DNA from 2 places in the Nitratireductor kimnyeongensis genome. Region 2 is predicted to be linked to the other one. Evidence: riboswitches for the same ligand, from Rfam matches in the RefSeq annotation. Region 2 holds a riboswitch; the other holds the start of a gene.

Region 1 (10,454 bases), on a different replicon from region 2:
ACATGGACTGTATAGAGGTTTGTCCGGTAGATTGTTTCTATGAGGGTGAAAACATGCTCGTCATCCACCCGGATGAGTGCATCGATTGTGGTGTCTGTGAACCGGAATGCCCGGCAGAGGCGATCAAGCCAGACACTGAGCCGGGCCTGGATAGCTGGCTTCAGCTCAATTCCGAATATGCCGAAAAATGGCCCAACATTACTGCCAAGAAAGAGCCTCCGGCAGACGCCAAGGAATTTGACGGTGTCGAGAACAAGCTGGAGCAGTACTTTTCGCCGGAGCCTGGCGAAGGGGATTGAGCGCGGTTTTCGTCCGCGGGGCATAATGCTGAAAGACGGGGCGTTCGCGCAGGATTCTGCCGCGACATCTTCGCACATGCGTCAAATTCTTGATTCTATCGGCTTTTTGTGGTAGCTTCGTAAAATCATGCCGGTGACAACACGTCTTTTGATGGCGCACACAGACTAATCACTGAAAGGTGGGGCTCAAAATCCGGACCGGGGCTATCTGGGTCAGGGTGTATTGGTTTGCGTGGCGGGCCTTCGGTGCAGGGCTGTCACCCTTTCCCAGAGCTCGAAATCTTTCATGCGTCCAAAAAAAGCCGGCAGGCGTATGGGCACAGGGTATCGTCGAGGCGAGGCGGTTCCGGCATGCCCCACTAGAACAGGAGTGTTAGGCGGATGACCACCCAGCAGAAGAAATCGGCGCAGCGTCAGGGCTTCAAAACTGGCGAATATATCGTGTATCCGGCGCATGGTGTCGGGCAGATCGTTACGATCGAAGAGCAGGAAGTCGCCGGTCACAAGCTGGAATTGTTCGTCATCGATTTTCAGAAAGACAAGATGCGCCTCAAGGTGCCGGTTGCCAAGGCAACGTCTATTGGCATGCGCAAGCTTGCGGAGACCGACTATGTCGACCGTGCGCTCAAAGTTGTTCAGGGCCGTGCTCGCGTCAAGCGCACCATGTGGTCGCGCCGCGCGCAGGAATATGATGCAAAGATCAATTCGGGCGATCTGATCTCCATTTCGGAAGTCGTGCGTGATCTTTACCGTGCCGACAATCAGCCGGAGCAGTCCTATTCAGAACGTCAGCTTTATGAAGCTGCACTCGACCGCATGGCGCGCGAGATCGCGGCCGTCAACCGCATGTCGGAGACGGAAGCCGTGCGCCTGATCGAGACAAACCTCAACAAGGGCCCGCGCCGTGGCGCGAAGGCTGACAATGAGGAAGCTGAGAAGGATGAGGCGGCATAAACGCGCTCTCTAACGGATTATAAAAAAACCCGGCTTTTCAGCCGGGTTTTTTGTTGTTCGGAGTCCTGCCGGCTCCCTGCTGGAACTTTTTCTGTTTCCGACTCGTTACTTTAAGTGATGTCTGGTGGCCGGGCTCTGCGGAACCTCGTTTTACGGTGGTTCTTCAGGAGGCTCTTTCAAAGTCTGCGAGACGTCCGCAATTGGCGTGGCCGTGAATGTTTGAACGGGGCGTCAACGACGCTTTGAACGTTTTAACGGCACATGCGCGAAGCTGATGCGCATGGGCTTGGTGGCTCGCATTCCTTTAGTGGGAGGTCGCGGGCGGTAACGCGGGAGTGCATGATGCAAGACCGGGCTGAACGCAAACTGATCCAAAATGCGATGAAAGCGCCATATCTGGCGTTGGAAGAAGAACAAGATCTGGCGAAGCGCTGGTCGAAAAAGCAAGATCAACAGGCACTTCATCAACTGACCGTATCACACATGCGGCTTGTCATCGCCATGGCGGCCCGTTTCCGAAATTTCGGTCTTCCAATGGCTGACCTCATACAGGAAGGCCATATCGGGTTGCTGGAGGCTGCGGCTCGATTTGATCCCGAGCGCGGCGTGCGTTTTTCAACATATGCGACATGGTGGATACGAGCTTCAATGCAGGACTACGTCTTGCGCAACTGGTCGATCGTTCGCGGTGGAACGAGTTCCGCCCAGAAGGCGCTTTTCTTCAAATTTCGCCGCCTGAAGGCAAAGCTGCAGAAGAGTATGGGGACCTCTGGCGAAATACATGAAGAGGCGGCCAAGCTTCTCGGTGTCTCGCCGGCTGATGTGGCGATGATGGATGCAAGGCTGTCCGGGCCTGACCTCTCACTAAATGCGCCGATGCGCGACGAAGGAGAGGCTTCTGCAGAGCGGATGGAATTCATACCTTCTGATGACGATCCAGTGGATGAAACCGTAGAACACATGATAGATGGCGAGCGCCGGGCAGTCTGGCTCTCCAAGGCTCTCGACATTCTGGATCGGCGCGAACTTCAGATCATACGTGAGCGTCGTCTGTCAGACGAAGGAGCAACACTCGAGGCGCTCGGCACCGCGCTGGGGATTTCGAAGGAACGGGTACGCCAGATCGAAAGCAGGGCGATCGAAAAGTTGCGCAGCGTGCTTGTGCGCGAGCATCCTGCACTTCTTGGCGGAGCAGCCTGAGCCTATGCAGCGCCCTTGGGTGCGTGAAGTGCTATTGATCAGTGACGATTTTCACCCTGGTGCCCGCTGCAGGTGACGCACCGGGACCAAGAGCGTTCAGCAGCCGGAAAAGCTCCACTTTCCGATCCACCCCACGCATGCGCGCGGCCAGGGAAGCCAGCGTCTCGCCAGGTTGAACAGTGACCACGCGGATCCGCAGAGGTGTGAGTGCTGCACGCTCCGCCTGATTTAGTACACGGAAGCTTTGACCGACTGAATTTGCAACCCTCTCGAGGTCTCCGCTCGTTGCGGGCGCGGCGGTCAGCAGGCGATAAACCTGCCCGCCCGAGCGGATCACCGTGACATCAAACTGCCATCCATCGGCGCTCGCGCGACCATTGGCAGCCGGATAGCCGTTGATGGTCAGAGTTCGGATTGTTTCAGGCTCCAAACCGGCCACCCATCCACTCGTCAGGTAATCTGTCAGGGATGTACCCTGCGGAACGGTGGCGCCATCAAAACGGACCGCAATGTCTTCAGGTCCGACGGCGGTAACAGCCTTTGCCGAGTTGTCGATGATGAACCCCTGCGGTACACGGAAGGCGACGCCCAGCCCCGGATGAAGAAAGTCGCGTCCGCGGACGAAACCCTCTTCCGGAGAATCGCCATAGATCATGCCATCAATGCCGGCAAGGAAGGCTTCGCGATCCCTCGTCCCTGCCGCGTTGGGTTGCTGCAGTTCGCGGGCATGGCGCTGCGCGAGCTCGATACGGCGCGGCGCATTTGGGTGACTTGCCAGAAAGTCGAGGCTGGCATCGGTCGCGCCGCTGATGCTGCGAAAGCCTTGATAAGCATCCATCGCCTGGAGAAAGCGTGCCGCCGCGAAGGCGTCAAACCCAGCATGGGCGGTTGTCTGGATACCGATGCGATCAGCTTCAAGTTCCTGATTGCGGGAGAACTGGGCAAGTCGCAGTTTGCCGCGCACCAGCGCGGCCTGAGCCGCCTGATCGCGTCCGCCGACCACTTCATTCACCACTTTTGAAGCGAATTTTTCTTCCGCTTCGAGTTTCTGTCGCTCAATGCCATGATTGGCTGTGACATGTGCCATTTCATGCGCCAGGACAGCAGCAAGCTCCGCCGAATCGTTGGCAAGCGCTAAAAGCCCGCGTGTGACATAAAGATAGCCGCCGGGGAGGGCAAAAGCGTTCACGTTCGGTGAATTGAGTATCGTGATCCGATAGGCGGCGCCAGTGTTTTGTTCGTCCAACGTCAGCGAGCCGACGACCTTGGCCACCATTCGCTCGAGCTTCGCGTCGGAATATTCGCCGCCATAGGTCTGCAGGATGCGCGGGTGCTGTTGGCGGGCCAGCCGAGCCAGCCGATCACCGCGTGTCACCGTGTCCACGGTGACCGGGTTGGAGGACGGCATGAAACTGCCCGTATCGGTCGGGATCATCTGGCAGCCGGACAGGAGCGCGGTGAGCGTCAGGGCCAGGACAGTTTTGCGCGACGATGACCGCGCGGGCGGCAGGAAATTCATGGTAGCGGGCGCTCGATTGGACAAGTGAATGTCCTTCCGGTTGATCTTGTCCAAAGCATGACCAGCCTCAACCAGCCAGCCGCGCTTTTGGTTCCCTCAGCATTGCATCATGTCCCATCGAGGGCATCGTCTAGCGCATAAGCTGCAAAAGGGGAATCCATTTCTTGGAGCTTAGTTGATTTCGCGGCGCGCGCCTATATAGCGGTTGAAGGCGTCCGATGCCTCGCCGGAGATAAACGCATCGGTTGTGCCCGTGGCGGAAATCTGGCCTTCTTCCACGAAGACCATCGATTTACAAAGCCGCTCTGCATCGCGTGGATCATGCGTCGCCATCAGGATGGTCATTCCTTGCGCGGCGTGCAGGTCGGCGATGAGTTCGAGCATTTCATCACGCAGGGCCGGTCCGAGCGAAGCGAAGGGTTCGTCCATCAGAAGGACGGGGCGTCTGCGGATTAACACGCGGGCAAGTGCCACACGCTGGCGCTCTCCACCTGAGAGCGCTTGGGGCAACCGGTCTTCCTTGCCGGCAAGGCCGGTTCTGGCGAGGGCATCCGAGATCGCTGTCCGGTCTTCATCGGACAATCTCAGGGAAGCCGAGCGGCCTAGCCCCACATTCTGGGCGACGGTGAGATGCGCGAAGAGATTGTTTTCCTGAAACACCATGGAAACAGGCCTGCGATGAGGATTGAGTCGGGAAACATCTTCGCCATTTATGAGAACACGGCCCGCGGTGGGTTTCTCGAAGCCGGCTATAAGACTGAGCAGCGTTGATTTGCCCGAACCGCTTGGGCCCATCACGGCGACAATATCGGATGGCGCGATTGTCGCCTCGAACGCCATCGGCCTCCCCCCCGGATAAGCGAATTGCAGCGCTTCCAGAGCGATTTTGGCACCATGTCCAGCGGCGGTCTTGATCATGTCTTCTCCCTGCCGAGACGATCGGCGATGAACATCAATGCCAGACAGAGAAGCCCCAGGAAAAGAGCGAGGCCGGCGGCATCTGCCGTGCGGTAGCTGCCCATGCGCTGCAGCAGGAGATAGGGCAGCGTCTGCACCTGATCGGAGCCGAACAGGGCGATGACGCCGAGATCGCCCAGAGATAGGGCGGCAGCGAAGGCGAGTGCGGTGGCGGCGGGGCGTTTGAGCGCCGGCCAGTCGACAAGGCGTAGCCTGCTCCACCCGGTAATGCCAAGTGAGAGACACAGTCTTTCATGGCGGGCACTGGCGGCATCATAAGCCGGACGAATGGCACGGATGGCGAAGGGCATGGCCATCACCGCATTGACCGTGACGACCATGACCGGCGCGAAGGCGAAGACATTGCCCACGTGGCGCAGGAGAATAAACCAGCCCGCGCCGATGACCAGCGGCGGAACGATGAGCACCATGGCAGCACCGCTGTCGGTTGCGCGTTCCAGCAGGGTCGCGGGCAGGGCGCCGCGTTTCATTTCCAGCGCGCGCCGGGCGGCGACCAGTGCCAGTGACAGGATGAGGCACAGGAGGGCCGACAGGCTCGCGAAAACAAGGCTGGTGGCCGTGGCCGCAAAGACCGCGCTTTCGGTGGCAAGGCGTCCGAGATCGGCTTTCAGGCCAGCGACCACGGTTGCCGCCATCGGCCCTGCAACGAAGAAGAGGGCGACAAGGATGAGGGCTGCGTTAAAACCGGTCTCTGCGGGCGTATGCCAGACGATCCGTCGGGGTGCGACGGGGAGGTTTGCGTCGCCGCTGAAGGATGCGCCGAGGCGGCTCATTGCCAACACGATGCTGCCCGCCAAGGCCACCTGAATGAGGGTGAGCACCAGTGCACGGGCAGGGTCGAAGTCGAAGCGCAAGGCCTGATAAATCGCTACTTCGAGGGTGGTCGCGCGCGGGCCCCCTCCGAGTAGCAAGACGATGGTGAAGGACGTGACGCACAGCATGAAAACGAGCCCGGCAATGCCGGGCAGGGCAGCGCGCATGGCCGGCCATTCGAGAAACCGGAACGAGGCGCGCGCACCCATGCCAAGCTGGGCTGCAAGACGCCACTGGTCTGCCGGCACGCTTTCAAGCGCGTTCAGGAAGAGCCGCGTTGCGAGCGGCAGGTTGAAGAAGACATGGGCGACCAGAATGCCCGAAAGGCCATAGATGCCAGGCCAGTGCTCGTTGAAGGCGACCGACAGGAATGGCGCGAAGAAGCCCGCGCGGCCATAGAGCGCGAGCACGCCAAGGGCAGCGACAATGGCTGGCAGCGCAAGCGGCACGGCGAACAGGCGCAGGATGAAGGCACGTCCCGGAAAGGCCGGATGCCGCGCCAGCGCACGCGCCAGAAGGATCGAAGGGAGCACGGAGAGCAGCGTGGAAAGCAGGGCCTGCCAGAGCGTGAAACGGGCAATGCGCAGAAGCCATGCATCGAACGCATCCAGCACGCCAGAACCCTGGCGTGCCGCTTCCAATGCGAGGCCGATAAAGGCTCCGCTGACAAGCAGGCCGACGGCCGCTAGCGCGACGCGCCCTGCGGTTATGCGTCTGTCCATGGCTGGCACCGGGGTGTGCTTAGCGGCTCATCACCGAAAGCCACTCATCGACCCATGTCTTCCGGTTCTTTGCCACCTCTTCAGGCGGGAACTCGAGCGTTTTGGTCGGTTTGACGAGTTCGTCGAAAACCGGATTCAACTTGCCGGAGGTTTCTCCGGCCGGGAACATCCAGTTGGTTTCGGGAATGGCGTCCTGAAAGCCGGGACCAATCATGAAGGCGAGGAATTTCTGCGCCAGCGGGTTTTTTGCGCCCGCAACCGTCTGTGCCGCCACTTCCACCTGCAGATAGTGGCCTTCCGCGAAGCTGGCTGCCTTGTAGCGCTCGGTGTCTTCGGCGATGCGGTGATAGGCGGGCGAGGTGGTGTAGGAGAGCACCATGGGAACCTCACCGCTGGTGAACAGTCCATAGGCCTCGCTCCAGCCGGGTGTCACCGTCAGCACCTTGTCCTGCAGCCGGCTCCAGGCGGTGGCCGCCTCGTCGCCATAGACGGCCTTGACCCAGAGCAGAAGACCTAGGCCCGGCGTGGAGGTGCGTGGATCCTGGATGGCGATCTTCAGATCACCCTCGGCCTCCACCAGTTCCTTCAGGCTTGCCGGTGGTGTCTCGATGGCTTCGGTGTCGTAGACAAAGGCGAAATAGCCATAATCGAAGGGAACGAAAATGTCGTTCTCAAAGCCGCCGGGCACCTCTAGCTTGGCCGTATCAATACCGTGGGGGGCGAAGAGGCCGGTTTCCCGCGCCTCGTGGAGAAGATTATTGTCGAGGCCGAGCACGATGTCGGCTTTCGTGGAGCTGCCCTCAAGCCGGACACGGTTGAGCAGTGCCACGCCATCGGCGACCGAAACGAATTCCACGTCGCAGCCGCATTCTGCCTCAAACGCCTTCTCCACCTGTGGGCCTGGGCCCCAGTCGGATGTGAAGCTCTCATAGGTGTACACGGTGAGCTTTTCCTGGGCGAATGCCTGGCCGGAAAGGACCAGCGCGCCGAGCGCCAGCGTGGAAAGCAGGGTGGTGGTGCGCATCTGCGCCTCCTCTTTTCTGGTCTGGGAATGAGGCGCTGAATGAAAAGCGTCTAATCCCTCCGCCGGTATAAGCCGGATCAGGTTCCGCGGGTTGGTTGGGTGCTTCCCAAGCCTCTCAGCCGACAATGCGCCGGCACCCCGTTAGAGCGACGGGAAAAAATAGGGCGCGGTGCGCAGCTCCGCAAGGGGGGTGAATGGCGCAAACGCCGTTGGCGCTGGCCCGCCGGCATGATATGGGCCTCGCCCATGAGCCGTTTTACCCTTCTCCTTGGCGGAGACCTCACCCGGACACCGGCGCTTGATGCCGAAATCGCCGACAGCCGCATCATCGCAGCGGATTCGGGCATGCGCCATGCTGCGCTTCTGGATGTGAAGCCCGAGCTCTGGGTGGGGGACTTCGATTCCGTGCCCGACGGGTTTGAGGATGCCTATGCCGACGTGGCGCGCCGCACCTTCCCCTCCGAGAAGGACAAGACCGACGGCGAGATCGCGATCGCGGCAGCTCTGGAGGCCGGGGCGACAAGCCTTCTGCTGGCCGGTGCTTTCGGAGGCGAACGGGCCGACCACATGTTCCTGCATTTCGCGCAGGCATTGCAGCTCTCCGAACGCGGCATTGCCGCGAAGCTGACGAGCGGGCATCAGGAAGGCGTGCCGCTCGTCCCGGGGCGGCGTCACAGTTTCGCCTATGCTGATGGCACACTGTTTTCGATTCTCGGCTTTTCGGAGCTTTCCGGCCTTACAGTCGAAGGTGCGAAATGGCCGCTCGATGCCGTGGAGGTGCCCTTCGGATCATCGCTGACACTTTCCAATGTCGTTAAGGGCGACCTCTCGATAACCTTGAAAAAGGGCCGGGCGCTGTTCATGGCGCATCTACTGCATGACGGAGAACGCTGAACCATGGCGCCGCCACTTTTAAAGCTGGATGATATTCGTTTGACCTTCGGTGGCACGCCGCTGCTGGCCGGTGCCGCGCTGATGGTCGGCCCCGGCGAGCGGCTTGCGCTGGTGGGGCGCAATGGCTCCGGCAAGTCGACCCTGTTGAAGATTGCCGCCGGGCTCGTGGAGCCGCAGGATGGCGAGATCTTCCGCCAGCCGACAGCAACCATACGCTATTTGCCGCAGACGCCTGACTGGCAGGGGTTCGCGACCGTGCGCGCCTATGTGGAGGCGGGGCTTGGGCCTGCCGACGACATCAACCGGGTGGCGCTTGTCATCGACCGGCTGGGGCTCACGGGGGATGAAGACCCGGCGACGCTTTCTGGCGGCGAGGCGCGCCGTGCGGCACTGGCCCGCGTGCTTGCGCCGGAGCCGGATTTGCTGCTGCTCGATGAGCCGACAAACCATCTCGACCTTGCCACGATCGAGTGGCTTGAGGAAGAGTTGCAACGGACCTCTTCCGCTTTGGTCACCATCTCGCATGACCGCCGATTTCTGGAAAAGGTAAGTCGCGCAACCGTGTGGCTCGACCGGGGAGTGACGCGCCGGCTCGACAAGGGGTTTGCCTATTTCGAGGACTGGCGCGATCAGGTGCTCGAAGAGGAAGAGCGCGAGCAGCATAAGCTTGCGCGCAAGATCGAGCGTGAAGAGCACTGGTTGCGCTACGGTGTGACCGCGCGCCGCAAGCGCAATGTGCGCCGTCTGGGAGAGTTGCAGGCGCTGCGCGAGAAACACCGCAGCCACCGCGGCGCGGAGGGCGTGGCCACCATGGCGGCAAGCGACGCTGCCGAATCCGGCAAGCTCGTCATCGAGGCGAAGGGGCTTGCCAAGTCCTATGACGGGTTGCAGGTGGTGAAAGACTTTTCCGCGCGAGTTCTGCGCGGCGACCGGATCGGTCTTGTGGGCCCCAATGGCGCCGGCAAAACGACCTTGATCAATCTGCTTACCGGCAAGCTCCAGCCCGACGAGGGGTCGCTGCGGCTCGGTGCCAATCTCGAAATCGCCATTTTAGATCAGAAGCGATCTCTTGACCCGCTGGAGACGCTCTCTCACTTCCTGACCGATGGGCGCGGCGATAGCGTCGTCGTCAACGGGCAGGAAAGGCATGTCGTTTCCTACATGAAGGACTTTTTGTTCAAACCAGAGCAGGCGCGCACGCCGATCCGCGAGCTCTCGGGGGGGGAGCGCGCGCGCTTGGTTCTGGCCCGGCTCCTCGCGCGGCCGGCCAATCTACTGGTACTCGATGAGCCCACCAACGATCTCGACATGGAAACCCTCGACCTCCTGCAGGAGCTTGTCGAGGACTTTCCGGGCACGGTGCTGCTTGTCAGCCATGACCGTGATTTCCTCGACCGCACAGTGACAAGCACCATCGCGCCAGCCGGCGATGGCCGCTGGATCGAGTACGCCGGCGGCTATTCAGATATGATGGCGCAGCGCAAGGGCGAAGAGCTGGAACGGCGGAAGGCGCGCAGTGCCGAGCAGCAGAAGACGAAGCCCGCGGACAACGCTGCCGCGCCCAAACCGGCCTCGAAAAAGCTTTCCTACAAACAGAAATTCGCGCTGGAGACGCTGCCGAAGAAGATCGATGAGTTGGCTGACGAAATCGCTGCTCTGGAAGAAAAACTTGCCGATCCAAACCTCTACACGCGCGATGCAGCCGCGTTTCAGCGCTTTTCCAAAGAGCTTGATGAAAAGCGCGCGAGCCGGGAGACGATGGAACAGGAATGGCTGGAGCTGGAGATGCTGCGCGAGGAGGTTGAGGGCGCATAGCAGCTCTTGCAAAACGGCTCCGACCTCACGGCTGCCTTCACCGCTCGCTAACCAGACTGGTTCAGAATGCGCCGCATGAACCAGGATTTTCTCATTTCCGCAAAACCCGATCTGCACAAGGCGCGCGCAGCCTGGCTCGCCGCGCTGGTCGATGAGCGGCGTCTTTCCGCGCTGACCGTCGATGCCTATGAGCGCGACACGCGGCAGTTTCTGCAATTCCTTACAGGGCATTGCGG
Region 2 (10,454 bases):
ATATCCGGTTTCACCTTTCTGCGGCTCGATGCCTATTATCAGGAAATGATCAAGGGCGTGATCATCGTCGCCGCCGTGGTGGCCGATGTCTACCGCCAGCGCATGCGGCCACGGTCGCGCTGAACCCCAGGAGGACCCCATGACAGACGCAGAACGCAAAGTCATCCTCAAAACCGAGGGGCTGACCAAGCATTATGGCGGCGTGCGCGCACTCGAAGATGCCAATTTCGAGCTTCTCGATGGTGAACACGTGGCGATTGTCGGCGACAATGGTGCCGGCAAGTCGACCTTCGTACGTCAGATCACCGGCGTGGAGCGACCGACGTCCGGCAAGATCCTGTTCGATGGACAGGAAATGGATTTTCAAAGTCCGGTCGATGCCCGCGAGGCAGGCATTGAGGCCGTGTTCCAGAATCTCGCACTCGCAGACGATCTGGACGTGCCCTCCAATATTTTTCTTGGCCGGGAGGAAACCTATTTCAATCTCGGTCCGTTCAGCTTCCTGAACGAGAAGAAAATGCTGCAGCGCAGCCAGGAAGCCCTTGAACAAACGGGCGTAAAAATTCCCAACCTGCACAACGCCATCGCCAACATGTCCGGTGGTCAGCGCCAGTGTGTCGCCATCAGCCGCGCTGCGAGCTTTGCCTCGAAGCTGATCCTCATGGACGAGCCCACGGCAGCCCTTGGCGTGCAGGAAACGACGCAGGTGGAAAACATCATCCGTGGCTTGAAGAAGCGCGGCATACCCCTGATCCTCGTCAGCCACAATCTCAGGCAGGTTTTCAACCTCGTCGACAAGATCTGGGTGTTCCGGCGCGGTCGCATCGCCGGCATGCTGGAGGCTGACAAGACGGATGGAAACGAGGTGGTTTCGCTGATCACTGGCGTGCAGACCGGCGTGCACGAGAACGCCAGCTACATCTGAGACAAAAACATCCAAATTCCAGACAGAAAGACCCTACATGACCGTAAATTTCGCGCTTCTTGGTGCCGGGCGCATCGGCAAGGTCCATGCAAAGGCGATTGCCGGCAATGCGGAGGCGCAGCTTGTCGCCGTCGCTGATGCCTTTGCAGAGGCCGCACAGGCTGTGGCCAATGCCTATGGATGCGCGGTTCACAGCATTGAAGACATTGAGGCCGACAGGAGCATTGACGCCGTCGTCATCTGCACGCCGACCGATACGCATGCGGATTTGATCGAGCGCTTTGCACGTGCCGGTAAGGCGGTTTTCTGCGAAAAGCCCATCGATCTCGATCTTGCCCGCGTAAAACAGTGCCTTGGCGTGGTGAAGGAAACCGGTGCCGTGCTCATGGTGGGTTTCAACCGTCGCTTCGATCCGCATTTCGCTGCCGTGCGCGCCGCCATCGACGAAGGCCAGATCGGCCATGTTGAGATGGTGCAAATCACCTCGCGCGATCCTGGTCCGCCGCCCATCAGCTATATAAAATCATCGGGTGGCATCCTGCGTGACATGACAATCCACGATTTCGACATGGCGCGTTTCCTGCTGGGCGAGGAGCCCGAAACGGTGTTTGCCACCGCTTCGGTCCTGGTTGATCCGGCGATTGGCGAGGCGGGTGATTTCGATAGCGTGTCCGTCATCCTCACGACTGCATCCGGGCGGCAATGCAGCATTTCCAATTCGCGCCGCGCGACCTATGGCTATGACCAGCGGATCGAGGTGCTGGGTGCTGCGGGCGCAATCGCGGCGGAAAACCAGCGACCCGTTTCCATAGAGATCGCCAATGCGCAGGGTTTTACCCGCCCGCCGCTGCATGATTTCTTCATGACACGCTACACGGAGGCCTATGCCGCCGAGATTGCGCGCTTCATCGCCGCCATTGTCGAAGGCAAGCCGGCGTCACCCTCGGGCGAGGACGGTCTGCGCGCGCTGGCACTGGCCGATGCGGCGCTGCTTTCGGTGAAGGAAGGCCGGGCAGTCAAGCTGACAGAAGTCGTCTGATCTGGTCTCAGCTGGGAATCCAGCGTTCGGACAAATGGGTTTTTGCCGCGCGCACGCTGGCCTCCAGCCCATCGCCCCGGGCAAGGCCGGCAGCGATGGCGCTTGCCAACATGCAGCCGGTGCCGCGCATCGCGCCCGGCAGGCGCGGGCTCTCGAACCGCAATGGCGGCTCTCCCGCCTGATACAGCGTGTCCGTGGCGCGCGGCCCCTCTGCATGCCCGCCTTTCACGAGCAGCGCCTTCACACCGCTGCCAAGCAGATCGCGTGCCTGCTGGTGTTCATCTGCCTCGCTCCCACCTGAAAGGAGTGCGAGCTCAGGCAGGTTGGGCGTGACGAGGCTGCAAAGCGGCATCAGGCTTTCCCGCATCACGGCAATGGCATCGTCCGAAAGAAGCGCCCTCCCGGATGAGGATGCGACCACCGGATCGAGCACCACTGGTATCGCCGCATGGTCGAGCAAAACCTCCGCAACGCGCGCGACTGTCTCGCGGCTTCCGAGCATACCGATCTTGATGGCCGCGACCGCGTTTGCCGAAAGGGCGGCGCGCATCTGTGCTTCCACCAGATCGGGGTCGCAGAGCTCGACGCGCTCCACCTCGTGATGCGTCTGCACGGTCACCGCCGTCACGGCGAGGCAGGTCTTCAGACCAATAGCCGAAATGGTCTCAATGTCGCGCGCGATGCCCGCGCCGCCAGACGAATCCGAACCGGCAATCACCAGGACATGCGCCATGCTCACCGCCATTGCGCAGTGGCTGCCAGCCATTCGCGGGTGCGCGCTTCCGGATCGGGGTTCAGAGTGATGTCCGTCACCACGGCAGCACTGTCTGCCCCCGCTGCAAACACGCCGGGAAGCCGCTCGGGGTTCAGCCCGCCAATCGCCACCAGCGGCACATCGCCCACACGCTTGCGCCAATCGGCCAGCCGGTCGAGCCCCTGCGGGTTCCATTTCATCTTTTTCAGGATCGTCGGATAGACCGGGCCGAGCGCCACATAGTCGGGTTTCACGGCGAGCGCAGTTCGCAACTCCGCCCCGTCATGGGTACTGATACCGAGCTTCAGCCCTGCGGCGCGGATCGCATCGAGATCGGCCTCAGCCAGATCTTCCTGCCCCAAATGGATGAAATCGCAGCCCGTCTCGATGGCCAGCCGCCAATGGTCATTCACGATGAGCTGGCAATCGTGTTCGGCACAGATGCGCCTTGCCTCGATGATCTCTCCACGAAGCCCCGCTTCATCCATCTCCTTGATGCGCAACTGCACGAGCTTTACGCCGAGGGGGACGAGACGGGCGATCCACGCCGCACTGTCGACGATCAAATAGAAGGGATCGAGTTTCATTCAAACACTGCCTTGCCGATCACCGGCGTTGAGGGAACAGCCATATTGCGCGGCTCCAGCGGACCGGCCAGAAAGGCCTTTCGCCCGGCGTTGACAGCACCGGAAAAAGCCTCAGCCATCGCCACCGGATCACCCGCCTTCGCCACAGCCGTGTTGAGCAACACCGCGTCAAACCCGAGCTCCATCACCATGGCCGCATGGGATGGTCGCCCGAGCCCCGCATCCACGATGAGCGGCACATCGGGAAATTCTGCTCGCATGGCCAGAAGCGCATCGGGATTGGCTGGCCCACGCGCGGAGCCGATGGGCGCGCACCAGGGCATCAGCACCCCGCACCCCGCCTCAAGCAATCGCTCCCCCACCACCAGATCGTCGGTGGTGTAGGGAAAAACCTTGAACCCCTCATCGCTCAGGATGCGCGCGGCCTCGACAAGGCCAAACACATCCGGCTGGAGCGTGTCGTGGTGGCCGATCACCTCGAGCTTGATCCAGTCCGTGCCGAAAAGCTCGCGCGCCATCTGCGCCGTGGTCACCGCCTCTTTCACCGAATGGCAGCCCGCCGTGTTGGGCAACACCCGCACACCGAGCTCGCGGATCAGCTCCCAGAACCGGCCGCCATTGCGGTTGCCCGCCATCTCGCGGCGCAGTGACACAGTCACGATCTCGCAGCCGCTTTTTCGCACCGCATCCGCCATGATGGCGGGGGAGGGGTATTGCGCGGTTCCCAGAAGCAACCTCGAAGTCAGGGTTTCGCCATAGACTTCCAGCATGTCAGCCTCCCTGCATGGGCGAAAGGATCTCGATCCGGTCCCCGTCTTTGAGCGTGCACCAGCTTCGTTCCGCTGCCGCAACGACCTCGCCATTGCGCGCGGTGGCGAGAAAATCGGGCGCGTAGTCCAGTTCATCGAGCAGGGCGGCCAGCGTTGCTGCTGTCACCTGCCGCTCTTCGCCATTAACCGTGAGCTTCATCGAACACCTCCACGCGTTCGTTCAGAATGAGGGTGGCCGCCTCGCGCGCCATGGCCGGGGAGAGCAGAAAACCGTGGCGGTAAAACCCGTTCACGCTGATGCCCTTCGGCGTACGCTTCACGCGCGGCAAATTGTCGGGATAGGCGGGGCGCACACCGGCGCCCGTCTCCACGATCTTCGCCTCGGCAAAGGCCGGGTGCAGGCTGTAGGCCGCGTTGAGCAATTCCATCATCGAGCGGGCGCTGATCGGACCATCGTCATCGCTTTCGATCATCGTCGCGCCCACCATGAAATGGTGATCCGCACGCGGCACGATATAGACCGGTATGCGCGGGTGAAGCAGCCGCACCGGGCGCGCAAGCCTGACCTCTTTCGTGCGCAGCAGAAGCATCTCACCCCGCACCCCGCGCAGCTCCGGATCCGCCGCTGCCATGCCGGTGCAATCGGCAATCCTGTCGGCCTCAACCTCCATTTCGCAGACGAAACGAACACCAGCCCTCCTCAACCCCTCGGCAAGCGCCGTCAGCGCCCGCCGTGGGTCAAGATGGGCCTCGCCCCGAAAGAAAAGCCCGCGGCGAAACCGGCCCGCAAGATCAGGCTCCAGCACAGCCACGGCTTCGCCCTCCAGCCATTCATGGCCGGATGTGCGCGCGGCAAAGCGGTCGAGCTCCGCCCGGTCCCGCGCAGGCGCGACAACGAGCGTTCCATTGCGCACCACATGGCCGGGAAGAGCCTCGTGCCACCAGTCTGCCGCGCTCTTTCCGAGCGTGAGCACCGGCCCCTCCGCGCTCTCGCGCTCACACCACGGTGCCAGCATCCCACCCGCCAGCCACGAGGCGCTGCCCGCCGGGCCGGAGCGGGTGTCGCACACCGTCACCCGCACACCCGCCCGCACCAGCTCATGCGCCAGCGTGAGGCCGGCAACGCCCGCCCCACGAACAAGGACATGCATGGATCACTCCCCGGGTTCGACCGCCTTTTCCAGCGGCATATAGAGCTCACCGCCCTCGCGGAACTTCTCCGCCATCTTGGCCATGCCCTCCTTCTGCGCCTCGGCGCGGATGTCGTGGGAGATGCGCATGGAGCAGAATTTCGGGCCGCACATGGAGCAGAAATGCGCCACCTTGTGCGCTTCCTTGGGCAGCGTCTCGTCGTGGAAGTTCCGCGCAGTCTCGGGATCGAGCGAGAGGTTGAACTGGTCCTCCCAGCGGAACTCGAACCGCGCGCGCGACAGCGCATCGTCGCGGATCTTCGCCGCCGGATGCCCCTTGGCAAGGTCCGCCGCATGGGCCGCGATCTTGTAGGTGATGACGCCGGTCTTCACATCGTCTCGGTCGGGCAGGCCCAGATGCTCCTTCGGCGTGACATAGCAGAGCATGGCCGTGCCGAACCAGCCGATCATCGCCGCGCCAATGCCGCTCGTGATGTGGTCATAGCCCGGCGCAATATCGGTCGTGAGCGGTCCAAGCGTATAGAAGGGTGCCTCGCCGCAGACATCGAGCTGCTTGTCCATGTTTTCCTTGATCTTGTGCATCGGCACATGGCCGGGCCCCTCGATCATCACCTGGCAGTCCTTCTTCCAGGCGATCTGCGTCAGCTCGCCCAGCGTTTCCAGCTCGGCAAATTGCGCGGCGTCATTGGCATCGGCAATGGAGCCCGGACGCAACCCGTCGCCCAGCGAGAACGAAACGTCGTAGGCGCGGCAGATGTCGCAGATTTCCTCGAAATGCTCGTAGAGGAAGCTCTCCCTGTGGTGATGCAGGCACCATTTGGCCATGATCGAACCGCCGCGCGAGACAATGCCCGTCACGCGGTCGACCGTCAGCGGAATGTAGTGGAGCCGCACGCCCGCATGGATGGTGAAATAGTCGACGCCCTGTTCGGCCTGTTCGATCAGCGTATCGCGAAAGACCTCCCAGTTGAGGTCCTCGGCAATGCCGTTCACCTTTTCCAGCGCCTGATAGATCGGCACGGTGCCGATCGGCACAGGCGAATTGCGGATGATCCATTCGCGGATGTTGTGGATGTTGCGTCCGGTGGAAAGGTCCATCACCGTGTCGCCGCCCCAGCGCGTCGCCCACACCATCTTTTCCACCTCTTCGGCCATGGAGGAGGTGACGGCGGAATTGCCGATATTGGCGTTGATCTTCACGAGGAAATTGCGGCCGATGATCATCGGCTCGGCTTCCGGGTGGTTGATGTTGGCGGGAATGATCGCCCGGCCCTTCGCCACCTCGTCGCGCACGAATTCCGGCGTCACGAAATCGGGAATGGCCGCGCCAAAACTCTCGCCATCGCGCACGAGCGCAGCCCTTGCTTGTTCGCGCCCGAGATTTTCGCGGATGGCGATGAACTCCATCTCCGGCGTGACGATGCCGGCCCGCGCATAGGCAAGTTGCGTGACGGCCTTGCCGTCCTTGGCCCGCAGCGGCTGGTGGCGCGTGGGGAACTCGGGCGTCAGCCGGTCGCCGGAAACGAAGCCATTGTCCTCCGGCTTCACATGGCGGCCTTCGTAGACCTCCACATCGCCGCGCGCCTTCACCCAGGCCTCGCGGATGCGCGGCAGGCCTTTCTCGATCTCGATGAGCGCATCCGGGTCCGAATAGGGGCCGGAGGAATCATAGACCGTCACCGGCGGTTCGCCAGCGCTTGGGTGCACGGCGATCTCGCGCAGGGGCACGCGAATGTCGGGGTGAAGCTTGCCGGGTTTGTAGATCTTGCGCGATGCCGGCAACGGGCCGGTTGTCACTTTCGGAGCGATAGCATCCATGGGTCAGAGCCTCCTCTGCGTTTTGCAATGGAGACCCAGTTCGTGCCGAGAGGAGGAAGAGCGCTGACGATCCGCTATGGATATGGATTTCGGCTCGAAGGAGCCAGCGACCCGCCAGGCTTGCACCATCCCTACGCCAGTATGAACTGGATCAGGTTCATCGGGTCACTGCGCTGCATGGAAAACCATGCCCAGCAGAATCTCAGCCCCTTGGCGGGACCCCCCAGGTGAGGCCGCAAGGTGAGTGAAGAGGGGCGCTCTTGTCAAGCGCGGTGATGAAGCTGTGTGGAAAGGTGCGGATCAGGAAGGCTGGACCCGTTACACACCAACCTCGAAGTGTCCTTCTCCCCGCGAGCGGGGAGAAGGAGGATGGCCGCCAACTCGGCACTTTTGCCGGGTGCTAGGCGTCTGCTTCCACGCGCGCCTTCGCGCCGGAGATGGTGGGCAGGCTCTCGCCGGCGTCGATGCGCTTCAGAAGTTCGACCTCTCGCGCCTGCATTTGGATGGCGCGGTCTGCCACTGTGTCCACCTCGTCGGGAGACAGGATTAGCACGCCGTTTTCATCGGCCAGCACCGCATCGCCCGGATTGACCACCACGCCGCCAACGCTGACGGGGATATTCATTTCGCCCGAAACGCCAAGCAGTTTGGTGGTGATGGGCGAGGGGCCCCGGCACCACATGGGAAAACCATGACGTTCGAAATCGGCAACATCCGTCGCCGGCCCGTCCACCACCGCACCGGCGGCCTTCTTGCGGGCCGCCGTGTGGGTGATGACGCCGCCCCAACAGGCGTGGCGTGTGTCGCCGGCACGATCGATGATCACGAAATCGCCGGGCCGGATATGGTCCATCGCATAATGCAGGAGCGTGCTGTCGGCATGGGGCAGCCGCAGGGTCACCGCCGTACCGGCAGTCCGCACCCTGGGCAGCATGGAGCGGATGCCGGTGTCGAGGAAATTTGCATGCAGGAAGTGGCCCACCGTGGCGGTCTCCACCTGCATCAGCTTGTCGATCTTGGCCTGTGCCAGTTGCTCCGGCATCGAATTGACCTGGTACATATGCGTATTCCTTAGAGTATTTTGCAGTCAGATGGAATCATCTGACGTCCGCATAAATGCGGAAAAACAAACAGATAGAGCGCAACAGCGTTTCTATGAAACGATGATCCGCTCTATGCGACGACGTGATGGTCTGCGACCGGCATGGAGCGGCGGATCTGCTCGGCATAACCGGTGTCGATGGTCGCGCTTGCATGGCCGACGCGGTCCGAGCAGTTGGCGATGGTCACGCCCCATGGGTCGATGATGAGCGAGTGGCCGAAACACAGCTTCTTGCCTTCGTCATGCCCGAAGATCTGGGCCGATGCGGCCACATAGGACTGGGTCTCGATGGCGCGTGCGCACAGGAGCTGCTCCCAGTGGTCCTTGCCGGTCTGAAGCGTGAAGGCGGCTGGCAGGACGATCACCTCGGCCCCCTTGTCGCGCAGGCTGCGGAAGAGTTCCGGGAAGCGCAGATCGTAGCAGATGGCGCAACCGATCTTCACGCCTTCAAGCTCGTAGACGACCACGTCCTCGCCGCGTTTCATCGTGTCGGATTCCAGATAGCTCTGGCCGCCGGGAACCTCCACGTCGAAAAGGTGGATCTTGCGGTAGCGGGCAATCTCCTTGCCCTGCCGGTCGAACACGATGGTCGTGTTGTAGCACTTCTCGCCGGCGGCCTCGGCCATGGAGCCGGCGTGAATGTTCACCTTGAGTTCGGCCGCCAGGGCCGACATGGCGCGATAGGCTTCGCCGTCAGGAAAGGTTTCCGCATTTGCACGGCGGCTTTCCACGGTCCCGCCCATATAGGTGAAGGTTTCGGGCAGAACGACGAGATCGGAGTTGTCCTCGGCCACGGCCTTTCGGATCAAGGCTTCCGCATCGGCGATGTTTTTTGCCTTGTCATCCTGCGAGTTCATTTGAACGACGGAGATTTTCATGACTGTCCCTTGGTTTGGAGTGTGAACGGATCGGCCGTCAGGCCGGCCCCAGAACGAGATTGGGAAGGAAGAGCACCAGCTCGGGCACGAAGGTGATGACGAGCAGGGCGACGATGAGCGGAACGAGGAAAGGCAGGATCGCCACCGCCACTTTCTCGAACGGCACCTTTCCCACCTCCGACACGATGTAGAGCGCAATGCCCATGGGAGGCGTGGCAATGCCGATCAGCAGCGCCAGGGTGATGATCAGGCCGAAGTGAATCCGGTCGATGCCGAACTGGTCGATGATCGGCAGCAACATCGGCACGAGGATCAGCTTTGCCGGCACACCTTCCACGAAACAGCCGACAAGAAGCAGGAAGCCGAGCAGGAGAAACAGGAAGACCGTGCGCGATTCGGTGAACAGAAGGATCTGATCCGCCAGTTGCTGCGGGATTTGCTCGATGGCCAGAAGCCAGCCCATCACATGCGAGAAGCCGATGATGATCATGATCACGCTGGTGATGGTCATCGTCTCCGTCAGCGCCTGCCAGAGCATGCGGAAGGAGAAGGTACGGTAAACGAAGCCCAGCGCGATGGTGTAGACGCAGGCCAGAACGCCGGCTTCCGTCGCGGTCGTGAAACCGGTGAGGATCGCCACGAGAATGATGCCCGGCGCAACGAGAGCGGCAATGCCATCAATGGCGGCGCGACCGATCTGCGGCAGGCTCTTGCGCTCCTCGCGCGGGAAGTCCTGCTTCAGCGCGACGAGATAGTTGAACGCCATCAGCGACAGGCCGACGATGATGCCGGGAATGATGCCCGCCAGAAAAAGTCGCGCCACCGATGTGTTGGACAGAAACGCATAGACCACAAGGCTGATGGATGGCGGGATGATCGGCCCGACCACAGCGCTTGCAGCCGTGAGGGCCGCCGCAAAGGGTGCTGGGTAGCCGCGCTCGCGCATCGCCTTGATCTCGATCGTGCCAAGGCCGGCACAATCGGCCACCGCCGCACCGGAAACACCGGCAAAGAGCAGCGAGGAAACGACGTTCACCTGTGCAAGGCCCGCCCGCATATGGCCGACAAGAGCGGAGGCGAAGTTGAAGATGCGGTCGGTCATGCCGACGCCATTCATTAGATTGCCGGCCATGATGAAGAAGGGGATGGCAAGCAGGGACGGGTTGTCGACCCCGTCGAGAACCTGAAGCGGGATGATGTAGAGCGTGTCGGAAAAGCCCGCGTAGATGAGCGCGGAGAGCACCGCCAGGCCGATCGCCATGGTGATCGGCACACGCAGAAGGATGAGGGCGACGAAGCCCGCGAAAAGTAGCAAGGTCATGGTTCTACCCGGATCCTAGATGTCGCCGACATGATGGTGTTCAGGCTCCGGATGCCCCTTGAGGGCATGGACGAAGTCGCTGAAGAAATGCAGGGCAATCAACCCGCAG

The links. Region 2 has a riboswitch for thiamine pyrophosphate ahead of thiC (phosphomethylpyrimidine synthase ThiC). Riboswitches for the same ligand answer to the same signal wherever they lie in the genome.
Region 1: another riboswitch for thiamine pyrophosphate. It lies ahead of thiB (thiamine ABC transporter substrate binding subunit); the one in region 2 lies ahead of thiC (phosphomethylpyrimidine synthase ThiC).

The regions. Positions count from the first base shown of each region.
Region 1 is NZ_CP078143.1:1,217,354-1,227,807, reverse strand. It holds gene fdxA (ferredoxin FdxA) at 1-299, shown strand, start outside; gene KW403_RS05780 (CarD family transcriptional regulator) at 681-1,253, shown strand; gene KW403_RS05775 (RNA polymerase factor sigma-32) at 1,596-2,453, shown strand; gene KW403_RS05770 (M48 family metalloprotease) at 2,485-3,972, opposite strand; gene thiQ (thiamine ABC transporter ATP-binding protein) at 4,144-4,890, opposite strand; gene thiP (thiamine/thiamine pyrophosphate ABC transporter permease) at 4,887-6,485, opposite strand; gene thiB (thiamine ABC transporter substrate binding subunit) at 6,505-7,509, opposite strand; TPP riboswitch at 7,547-7,660, opposite strand; gene KW403_RS05750 (thiamine diphosphokinase) at 7,756-8,403, shown strand; gene KW403_RS05745 (ABC-F family ATP-binding cassette domain-containing protein) at 8,407-10,218, shown strand; gene KW403_RS05740 (tyrosine recombinase XerC) at 10,294-10,454, shown strand, end outside.
Region 2 is NZ_CP078144.1:55,044-65,497, reverse strand. It holds gene KW403_RS18365 (ABC transporter permease) at 1-123, shown strand, start outside; gene KW403_RS18360 (ATP-binding cassette domain-containing protein) at 140-925, shown strand; gene iolG (inositol 2-dehydrogenase) at 963-1,964, shown strand; gene KW403_RS18350 (hydroxymethylpyrimidine/phosphomethylpyrimidine kinase) at 1,972-2,697, opposite strand; gene KW403_RS18345 (thiamine phosphate synthase) at 2,700-3,305, opposite strand; gene KW403_RS18340 (thiazole synthase) at 3,302-4,075, opposite strand; gene thiS (sulfur carrier protein ThiS) at 4,077-4,274, opposite strand; gene thiO (glycine oxidase ThiO) at 4,258-5,226, opposite strand; gene thiC (phosphomethylpyrimidine synthase ThiC) at 5,230-7,044, opposite strand; TPP riboswitch at 7,155-7,280, opposite strand; gene KW403_RS18320 (RraA family protein) at 7,445-8,104, opposite strand; gene KW403_RS18315 (carbon-nitrogen hydrolase family protein) at 8,218-9,024, opposite strand; gene KW403_RS18310 (TRAP transporter large permease) at 9,062-10,345, opposite strand; gene KW403_RS18305 (TRAP transporter small permease) at 10,361-10,454, opposite strand, start outside.